2 regions of the Shewanella sp. FJAT-52076 genome follow, and region 1 is predicted to be linked to the other one. Evidence: riboswitches for the same ligand, from Rfam matches in the RefSeq annotation. Region 1 holds a riboswitch; the other holds the start of a gene.
The links. A riboswitch is a leader RNA that binds a small molecule or an ion and turns the genes downstream of it on or off. The one in region 1 is predicted to bind lysine.
Positions count from the first base shown of each region.

Region 1 (5,261 bases):
TCATCCATGGCGCCGCCAAAGCTGTTGGGAATGAGCAAGGTATAAGGTATTGAAAAATATTGGGCGGCGCTGCGTTCATATTCCGGGCAATACAGATGCTTGCATGACTTGGGGCCGGTATGCAGGTCGAGTACTATGTCGGCCCTGTGAGCCATGGATTGCAGCGTAACCGCAAGCCTGTGCCCTGTGGTAACCCCCCAGGGACTATTCAGTCTGCGGGCACATTCTTCCACCAGGGTGGCGCGAAATGCAGTGATAAGCGACTCGTCATCCAGATGGGCGTGTTCCTGATACCAGACCTCGATATTAAACCCATGGTCCAGATACTCGCGGTTCCAATTGACCCCGGTAATAGGGTCGAAACGGCCGAGGGTAAACTCGCCACTTTTTTGGTTGATACCCAGTGGGTTTGCCAGCGGCACCAGAATGATATCCCCCAGAAGCTCGTAGTGCTCAAGGAGTTTCATCAGCTGATAGATCACCGCATTGCCCTGCACCTCTGCGCCATGGACATTGGCCTGAATATACACACTGGGGCCGGCCCCCTTGCCTTTAAAGCGATACACAGGCAAAGACAGTGGCTGACCCGCAGCCAGCTCACCGACCCGAACTTCGTGTTTATCGACGCGCATTATGCCTGACCTTCAAACAGGTTCTCGTGCAGCGCCTTCACGACCTGCGCCGCTTCACTCTCTGCTACCAGAACGCACAGGTTATGGGGGCTCGCGCCCTGACAGATCATCCGCACATTGTGGTTTTCGAGCACAGTAAACACCTGACGGCAAATCCCCGGCGTGCTGGCGATACGGTTACCAATAATGGCCACCAGCGCCAGATTGTCCTCGACCCGAACCCGGCAGTGCTGAGACAGCTCCTGCAGCAAGGCTTCACTGAGCAAACCGCTGCCGGTGGAGTCTGAGCCGGTTTTATCCAACGTCAGTGACACGTTCACTTCTGAGGTGGTGATAAGGTCAACCGAGATTTTATGACGCGCCAGAGTCGCAAAGGTCTCAGCCAGGAAACCGCGGGCATGGAGCATCTGCAGGCTGTGCAGGTTCAACAACGTCTGATCGCGGCGCACGGCCACTGCGCGGTAAATAGGGGGATTTTCTACCTGATGGCGTATCCAGGTGCCGCCCTTTTCTGGTTCGCGGCTTGACCCTACAAACACCTGAATTTGCTGACGTACGGCCGGCAAAATCGTGGCAGGGTGCAATACCTTGGCACCGAAAGTAGCCATTTCGGCCGCTTCATTGAAGCTGATTTCGGCAATGGGTCTGGCGTTGGGAGCCAGGCGCGGGTCTGTGGTGTAAATACCGGCCACATCGGTCCAAATCTCTACAGCATCGGCACGCAGGGCCTCAGCCAGCAGGGCGGCAGAATAATCGCTGCCACCGCGACCCAGGGTGGTGGTGCGACCTTCTGCATCGGCACCGATAAAGCCCTGTGTTACCACTATGTCCCGTTCGAGCAATGGCTGCAGGAAATCCCTGGCCAGTGCCGCTATATCTTCAATCTGAGGTTCCGCGCGGCCGAAGTGGCTGTCGGTTCGCATGACCTGACGCACATCGAAACTGCTGCTCTTGGCACCCTGCTGCCTCAGCACCGCTGAGAACAGCAGCGCAGAGCATTGCTCTCCCATGGACAGGAGCTCGTCCATGATAGCTTTGCTGCGATTGAGGATGAGCGACTCGCTCAGCACAGAAATGCGTGATAACAGGGCATCCAGCGCGGCAGCCACATCCTGTGGGCGCTCCAGCTTATCGAGGATGGCATATTGAATTTGCGCAATCTGCTTGAGCAGTTGCAGGCGACGCTCATCGGTCACTGTGGCCTGGGTCAGCTCTACCAGCAAGTTGGTCACACCGCTGGATGCACTGACTACCACCAAACGGGTAGCAGAATTGGCCAGCACTATGGCGGCACAGCGTGACATGGCATTGAAGTCGGCGACCGAGGTGCCACCGAATTTGGCTACAACAAGAGACATCAGCACACCTCCATCGACGGCGAGTGGAAGACAGCGACATTCAAGCTAAAACGGGTTTTCATGAGTAATCTCCGAACTGACTTCGTTCGAAGAGCCTGGTGCAAAGATACGGCACCCCAAAAGGAGGGAAAAGCGATCGTCACCAGAAGCTCTCCACCAAATAACAGGTGACAATCGTCAGGATTCAGCCTGAACGACCGACAAAACGCACTCAAGCACGTGGTTTTGCCTCGGCGCCAATCTCCCTCACAGGTCGTCTTCGGAGTGATTGCTCCTCAAACCTGCTACCTAGTTGACGCTCCTCTTCTGTGCCTTCCGCGGGGAAGGGACGAAAAAAGTAGCAATAAAGCGGTATTCAAGTCAATGCGAAATTATGCAACTTGAAAAAATGCTGTGTTCACAGAAACTGGAATCCCAATGATGCCACACCCTCTGCCCTGTCGGTTGGTACCAACTCAGGCAATTCATGCACCAGCCGAACCCGGGAGCGGAAGGACCCCAGCTTCTTGGGTTCGCTGTCCATTCGGCAGGGAAGCAACATCAGCTCGTCCCGCATCACATAATAGAGCGCATTTTGCCGGTATTTATGAGCCAAACGAACGCTGTCGTCAGGTTCCATAAACACGGCCCAACTTTTTTCCATGTGGGATAACTGCTCATTGGTGCCGACCAGGGCACGATAAGGCACGCCCAAAGCTTCTATATCCCTTAACAGTTGCCGGTCAAGCAAACGGTTTTGGCAGGCATCCAGGAGCTCACCCATGGGGTTAAAGGCCGTGATAATGGCAAAGTGTGCGTGGGGAGAAAGGTGTTGAGTCAACAAGAAACTTGCCGACTGATAGATGTTCCAAAGCTGCTGTGAATGATTTTCCATGTCAGTGATAATCATGCAAAAGAACCTGAGATAGTTTAGCAGACTCTGTTACGCTGCCTAGCCTTGTGAGCTGGATCTCATTCCGACCATCATCAGTTCATATATTATTCAATAACATAAGCAATATTAATGATAATTAATCGGCGACTACAAAGGATTTGTTAACATTTCAATTGTTAACAAATGCCTAAAACGAGTACAATTGACAGCGTTAGCCATCCAAATCATTCAGCCGTTCATTTGATACAGGCTGTTACAAATTTTCCGCTGATGTCAGTAACTTGGCTAAACAACTGTACAAAATGTGATCCATATTCAATTTAACATTTATACTTTGAAAAAAAATAACGACTTGGGAACTTCAGCAAGTAGTTTTTTATCGAAGTGAGTACAGTTCGCGCTTCCCTTTGAGGGAGGATTATTGAACTAGTCGTAGAGTGTGCCCCAAGGCGTTGTCTCTTTACCTCCTCAGGTTATTTGGGTCTTGCCGGAATAAAAAAGCAGGGCCTGGCTGACAGTCAGCCGACACACCCGATTAGCACAGATTTGTTTTAAATTTAGGTACTTGATTATGCAAAATCCGCACATTCTGATCGTAGAAGACGAAGCCGTTACCCGTAATACATTAAGAAGTATTTTTGAGGCCGAGGGATATGTGGTGACTGAGGCCAACGATGGCGCAGAAATGCATAAAGCCTTGCAGGAAAATAAAATCAACCTGGTGGTGATGGATATCAACCTGCCAGGTAAAAACGGGCTGTTGTTGGCACGCGAACTGCGTGAAATCAACAACATTGGCCTGATTTTCCTGACTGGCCGTGACAACGAAGTGGACAAGATCCTGGGTCTTGAAATTGGCGCGGACGATTATATTACCAAGCCGTTCAACCCACGTGAGCTGACCATTCGTGCCCGTAACCTTCTGACTCGCGTCAATAGCGCTGGCGCCGAAGTCGAAGAAAGAGCCGCGGTCGAGGTTTATCGTTTCAATGACTGGAGCCTGGAAATCAACAGCCGCTCTCTGGTCAGCCCAACCGGTGAGTCTTATAAACTGCCACGCAGCGAATTCCGTGCCATGCTGCACTTCGTTGAAAACCCTGGCAAAATTTTGAGCCGCGCCGATCTGTTGATGAAGATGACCGGCCGTGAACTCAAGCCACATGACCGTACCGTAGACGTGACTATCCGTCGTATCCGTAAGCACTTCGAAAGCCAGCCGGACACGCCAGAAATCATCGCCACCATCCACGGTGAAGGCTATCGCTTCTGCGGTAACCTGGACGAATAAGGGATAACCCCTCTTTAAAAAGCCAATCTTCGGATTGGCTTTTTTTATTATATTTCCCAAAGATACAAGCCTCTGCGCTGTTCCGGCACATGTTCGTAAAGCCAATAACGCCGTACAAAAAAGGCCTGTCGATGACAGGCCTTTTTATTAGGGTTGGAGTTCAGCCATCGCTCAGCGCTTAAGCTCGCTGTCGAGGAAATCTGCCAGGGTGCGATACAGGTGGGTACGCACCTTCTCACCGCGCATCGAGTGCTTGGAGCCGGGGTAATCCACTATACGGAACAGCTTGCCTTCGTCCTGCAACGCCTTGTAAACCCGGGTCGAGTTTTCAAACAGCACGTTATCATCCGCCATACCGTGGTACATCAAAAGCCCGCCCTGATAGCCGCCGACATGGGGGAACACGCTCGCCTTGTCGTAACCCTCGCCGTTGCGGTCCGGATGGCCCATATAGCGCTCGGTGTAATGAGTATCGTACAGGCGCCAGTCGGTCACAGGGGCGCCGGAAATCGCCGCTTTAAAGTGGCTTGGCGCCTTAAAGAGACTCATGAGTGCCATGTAACCGCCATAGCTGTGGCCGTAAATCGCCACCTTATCCCCTGCCACAAAGGGCAGCGTGCGCAGGTAATCCACCCCGGCCATCTGGTCGCGCACCTCGGCATCACCGAGGTTTTGGTAAATCACATACTCGAACTTGGTGCCGCGATTAGCCGAACCGCGGTTATCCAGCTGAAACACCAGATAATCGTTTTGCAGCAGGTACTGGGTAAAGTAATCCTGCTCGCTCCAGCTGTTGGTCACCAGCTGCGCGTGGGGGCCGCCATAAACCCGCACCACCACAGGGTACTTTTTGGCGGCATCGAAATTCACCGGCTTGAACAGACGGTAATGCAGCGCCTGACCATCGTCGGTCTTCAGCGTGCCAAACTCGGGCAGCTGCCACAGACCGGCAAAGGGATACAGTGGGTGGCCAGCTTTGACGGCGTTTTCTTCCACCCAGGCCAGATGCTTACCGGCCGAATCGTGCAAACTCACCTGCGGCGGCTGTGACAGGCTGTTGAAGTAATCCAGATATACAGGGCAGTTTTCAGCAAACACGGTGCCGTGCA
Region 1 is NZ_CP080415.1:710,404-715,664, reverse strand. It holds gene K0H79_RS03065 (succinylglutamate desuccinylase/aspartoacylase family protein) at 1-632, opposite strand, end outside; gene lysC (lysine-sensitive aspartokinase 3) at 632-1,990, opposite strand; lysine riboswitch at 2,129-2,304, opposite strand; gene K0H79_RS03055 (DUF3293 domain-containing protein) at 2,388-2,864, opposite strand; gene arcA (two-component system response regulator ArcA) at 3,436-4,152, shown strand; gene K0H79_RS03045 (S9 family peptidase) at 4,324-5,261, opposite strand, start outside.

Region 2 (5,261 bases), 670 kb from region 1:
AGTGATAAACCAATCAAACTCGCAAACGCTCGTTTGAGACAGGTTGACGTTTACGTTAACAGCACTTAAAGTTGCGCTATTGTGTGATGCTCACCCATACAGTGGCGTGCATCACGTCCCCAACAAAGAAGGTGCAGGAAGGAAACCCTATGAAGATACTGGTGCCTGTAAAGCGCGTGGTGGATGCCAACGTGAAAGTGAGGGTGAAGGCCGATAACACAGACGTGGACACGGCTAACCTCAAAATGGCGATTAACCCCTTTTGTGAAATTGCCGTTGAAGAAGCAGTTCGCCTCAAAGAAGCGGGTCATGCCAGCGAAATCGTGGTGGTGAGCGTGGGCAGCAAGGCAGTGCAGGAGCAAATGCGTACTGCCATGGCCCTGGGTGCTGACCGTGGCATTCACGTCGAAGCCGACGACAACCTGCCTGCCATTTCCATTGCCAAGATTTTAAAAGCCGTACAGGACAAAGAGCAGGCACAACTGGTGCTGCTGGGTAAACAGTCCATCGACGGTGATAACAACCAAACCGGTCAGATGTTGGCCGCGCTGATGGATGCCCCTCAGGCAACATTTGCTTCCAAAGTGGTGGTAGAAGGCGGTGAGCTGCTGGTGACCCGCGAAGTGGACGGCGGCCTGCAAACCCTCAAACTGCCTATGCCAGCCATCGTGACCTCGGACCTGCGCCTCAATGAGCCTCGTTACGCCAAACTGCCCGATATCATGAAAGCCAAGCGTAAACCGCTGGATACCGTGAGCCCTGCCGATCTGGGTGTGACCCTGAAACAGCATCAAAAGCTGCTGAGTGTGGCTGCGCCTGCAACCCGTCAGGCTGGTATCAAGGTGTCTTCTGTCGAAGAGCTGGTGGAAAAACTGAAAAACGAAGCAAAGGTGATCTGATATGAGCATTCTCGTCCTTGCAGAACATGATAACGCCAGCCTGAAACTGGATACCGCCAAGGTTGTGAGTGCCGCCAAGGCCATCGGTGGTGAGGTTCATCTGCTGGTAGCAGGCCACAATTGTGGCGCTGTTGCTGACGCCGCTGCCGCCATCGACGGTGTGGCCAAAGTGTTGGTTGCCGACAATGCTGCCTATGCTGCGCATCTGGGTGAAAACCTGGCCGCGCTGATGCTGGATTTGGCTGGCAATTACAGCCACATTCTGGCTGCCGCCAGCTCCACGGGTAAAGATGCGCTGCCACGGGTTGCGGCACTGCTCGATGTGGCTCAGCTATCTGAAGTGGTAAAAGTGGTTGATGCCAATACCTTCGTGCGTCCTGTCTATGCCGGTAACGCCATGGCAACCGTAGAGAGCCTCGATGACAAGAAGGTGATGACAGTTCGCCCAAGTGCCTTCGATGCCGCCGGCAATGGTGGCAGCGCTGCTATCGAAGCCATCGACAAGGTATTCACTGCCAAGAGTGCCTTTGTATCCCAGGAGCTGACGGTTTCTGAGCGCCCTGAGCTGGGTAACGCCGGTATTATCGTTTCCGGTGGCCGCGGCATGGGCAGCGGTGAAAACTTTGCTCTGCTGGAAAAACTGGCCGACAAACTCGGCGCCGCCGTGGGTGCATCCCGCGCCGCGGTTGACGCAGGTTTTGTGCCCAACGATCTGCAGGTGGGTCAAACCGGTAAGATTGTGGCGCCTCAGCTGTACATTGCCGTGGGTATCTCAGGTGCCATCCAGCATCTGGCGGGTATGAAAGACTCCAAGGTGATTGTCGCTATCAACAAAGATCCCGAAGCGCCTATCTTCCAGGTGGCGGATTATGCCCTGGAAGCCGACCTGTTTGAGGCCGTGCCCAAGCTGATAGACTTGCTTTAATTTGTGATTTTGGTCACGATATGCGGCCTGGGGGTAGCTTCCCCCGGGCCGCTTGTGTTTTTATGTGCCGCACGCCTGCACACAGGCGTCCTGAGTAGAGGTGCGCCAAGCATCAGTAACAGTCAACAGGGTGATGCCGTTGACGGGCTGTGAAAGGGCATTGGCGCCGAAGTGGATGTGTGTATCACCGCCTTCCGCTGGGGCCGTTATCGAAAGAAACGGCACTGCCATAGTATTTTCTGTCGGGATGACAGAGGTAGTAATTACTATGGAGCGCTACTGATAGGACAGGTGTTTTTGGGTATCTTTGCCGTTTCCCACCAGTTCAGTCGCCCTCCATTCGTTTAAAGCGAAGATATTTCAATGACATTGATAAGTTATGCCGACTCGGCGCTCTCCCTGCTGCCGCCGGTTGTGGCTATTGTACTGGCGGTACTGACCCGCAAAGTACTCTTGTCCCTTGGTTTGGGTATTCTGGTCGGCGCGCTGCTGCTGAATGATTTTGCCCCCCTTGCCAGTGGCGAATTTCTGGCCCACCGGGTTACCAATCTGGTGTGGAGCGATGGCGCGCTCAATAGCTGGAACCTATATATTCTCGGCTTTTTGCTGCTTTTGGGGATGATCACCGCCCTCATTACCGTATCCGGTGCTGCCCGAGCCTTTGCCGACTGGGCCAGACAACGCATCCGCAATAAGCGCGATGCCAAGTTGCTGACCATGTTTTTGGGCTGCGTGGTCTTTATCGACGACTACTTCAACAGTCTGGTGGTGGGCTCCATTTCCCGTCCCCTGACAGACCGTTACTATATTTCCCGCGCCAAGCTGGCCTATCTGCTGGACTCCACCGCCGCGCCTGTGTGCGTGATTTCACCGGTTTCCAGCTGGGGCGCCTACATCATTGCGCTGATTGGCGGCATCCTCGCCAGCCACGGCATGGCTGATGCGGGCCATCTGTCGGTGTTTATCCAGATGATCCCCATGAACTTCTACGCCATCTTCGCGCTCTTGCTGCTGCTGTGTGTGGCCTTTATGGGGCTGGATGTGGGCCCGATGAAGACCCATGAGCAAAACGCCATGCGCGGTAATTTGTACGATGAAGCCAAGGGCACGCCACCGGGCGCCAGTGCCGAACTGCCGGAGGCTGACAGCGGCCGTATCGCGGGGCTCTTCGTGCCCATCGGCACTCTGGTATTTGCCACCCTGTTTTTTATGATCCAAAGCGGCGCTTCGGCTCTCGCTGACGAAAAGCTGCCGTTTTCGCTGATTGGCGCTTTTGAGAAAACCGATGTGGGCGGTTCGCTGTTCTTCGGTGCGCTGGTGGGCCTCGGAGTAACGCTGGTGCAGGCCATCATGCAAAAGGTTGAGAGCAAGCTGATTATCACAGCGCTCACCCAGGGCGCCCGCTCCATGGTGCCTGCCATCTATATCCTGCTGTTTGCCTGGACCATTGCCGGCATTATCGGCGAGCTGGAAACCGGTAAGTTTATGGCAAGTCTTGCCAGCGGCAATATTCCTTTTGCGCTGCTGCCAGCGGCGATGTTCATCCTCGCGGGGCTTACCGCCTTTGCCACCGGTACCAGCTGGGGCACCTTCGGCATTATGCTGCCGATTGCCGCCGACATGGCCATGGGCAGCCACACCGCCATGATGTTGCCAATGCTTGCCGCCGTGTTGGCTGGCGCTGTATTTGGTGACCACTGCTCGCCCATTTCGGATACCACGATTTTGTCGTCTACCGGCGCCAGCTGCCATCATATCGACCATGTGGTGACTCAGCTGCCCTACGCGCTGATTGTGGCTGTCATCAGTTTGGTGGGTTACACGGTGATGGGCTTTACCGAGTCGGTGTGGGCCGGATTTGGCACGACTTCAGTCCTCTTTGTGCTGGCAGTGATTGGTCTTAGAATCAAGGCCGGTAAGGGCTGAGTATCAGTGATTTGGCAAGACGTTTAACAATAAAAAAGCCGCTCAATTGAGCGGCTTTTTTTGTGGCTGAGGTTTCGCTTACCAAAGCGCGGCGCAAATCAGGCCGCTGCTTATTTCAGGTTGCTTATTTCAGGCCACGGCTTACTTCAGGCCACGGCGTTCCAGCAGACCGTCGGTGGTCGGTTCCTGACCACGGAAGTTGATGTAGGCTTCCATCGGCGGCACGCTGTTGCCCACTTCACGGATGGCCTTGCGGTACTTCATACCTATCTCACGGTTCAGGCCGCCCTGGGTTTGCACGTAGGCGTAGGCGTCGGCTGCCAGAATTTCAGACCACATGTAGGCGTAGTAACTGGCGCTGTAGCCGCCCGGGAAGGCGTGGGCGAAGTAGGTAGAGCGGTAACGTGGCGGCACGGCTTCAATGTCCACACCGTGCTTCTTGAGCGCTGCGGCTTCGAAGCTGGCAACATCTTTGAGGCTGTCACCGGCTTTCAGAGAGTGCCATTCCAGATCCACCAGGGCCGCGGCCATGTACTCCAGGGTGTCAAAGCCCTGGTTGAAGCTGCGGGACTTGAGTAGCTTGTCCAGCAATGGCTTGGGCAGTGGCTCACCGCTCTGGTAGTGACGGGCGTAGTTGGCCAGTACCTTGGGATGGGCAGCCCAGTCTTCTTCGAAGGTGGAGGGGAACTCAACGAAGTCGCGGGAAACCTTGGTGCCTGCCAGCGTTGGGTATTTCACCTTGGACAACATGCCGTGGGTGCCGTGACCCATTTCGTGGAACATGGTGGTCACTTCATCGTAGCTGACAAAGGTCGGCTCGCCGTCCGGTGCCTTCTTGATGTTCATCACGTTCACAACCACTGGCTTGTTACCCAGCAGGCCGGACTGATCCACGAAGGAGCTCTTCCAGGCGCCGCCACGCTTGCCGTCGCGGGCAAAGTAGTCGGCGTAGAAGATGGCCAGGCTGGTGCCGTCTTCATCGAACATTTCATAGGCCTTCACGTCCGGATGGTACACCGGCAGATCCGGGCGCGGCTTCATGGTCAGGCCGTACAGTTCCTTGATGGTGTAGAACACGCCATCTTCCAGTACACGGTTGAATTCGAAGTAAGGCTTGAGGCTCTCTTCATCCAGGGCGTATTTTTCCTGACGCACTTTCTCGGCGTAGAAGGCCCAGTCCCATGGCTTGAGCTCGAAATTGCCACCGGTTTTATCAATCATCGCCTGAATGTCGGCGGCTTCTTTGCGGGTGTTGGCCACGACTTTTGGCACCATGGTGCCAAAGAGCTCGTACACGGCTTCTGGGCTGCCGGCCATTTGTGGCGCCAGGCGGTAGCTGGCCCAGTTGTCAAAGCCCAGCAGGGCAGCACGCTCGGCACGAAGCTGCGCCAGACGGGCAACCAGAGAGGCTGTTTCGTTCTCGCCTTCAAGGCCACGGTTGGCTGAGGCTTCGAATACACGCTTACGCAGCTCGCGGTTTTCAAGCTGTGCCAGCACCGGCTGACGGGTAG
Region 2 is NZ_CP080415.1:1,379,858-1,385,118, forward strand. It holds gene K0H79_RS05990 (electron transfer flavoprotein subunit beta/FixA family protein) at 150-899, shown strand; gene K0H79_RS05995 (electron transfer flavoprotein subunit alpha/FixB family protein) at 901-1,824, shown strand; lysine riboswitch at 1,912-2,111, shown strand; gene K0H79_RS06000 (Na+/H+ antiporter NhaC family protein) at 2,188-3,750, shown strand; gene K0H79_RS06005 (M3 family metallopeptidase) at 3,892-5,261, opposite strand, start outside.
Region 2: another riboswitch for lysine. It lies ahead of K0H79_RS06000 (Na+/H+ antiporter NhaC family protein); the one in region 1 lies ahead of lysC (lysine-sensitive aspartokinase 3).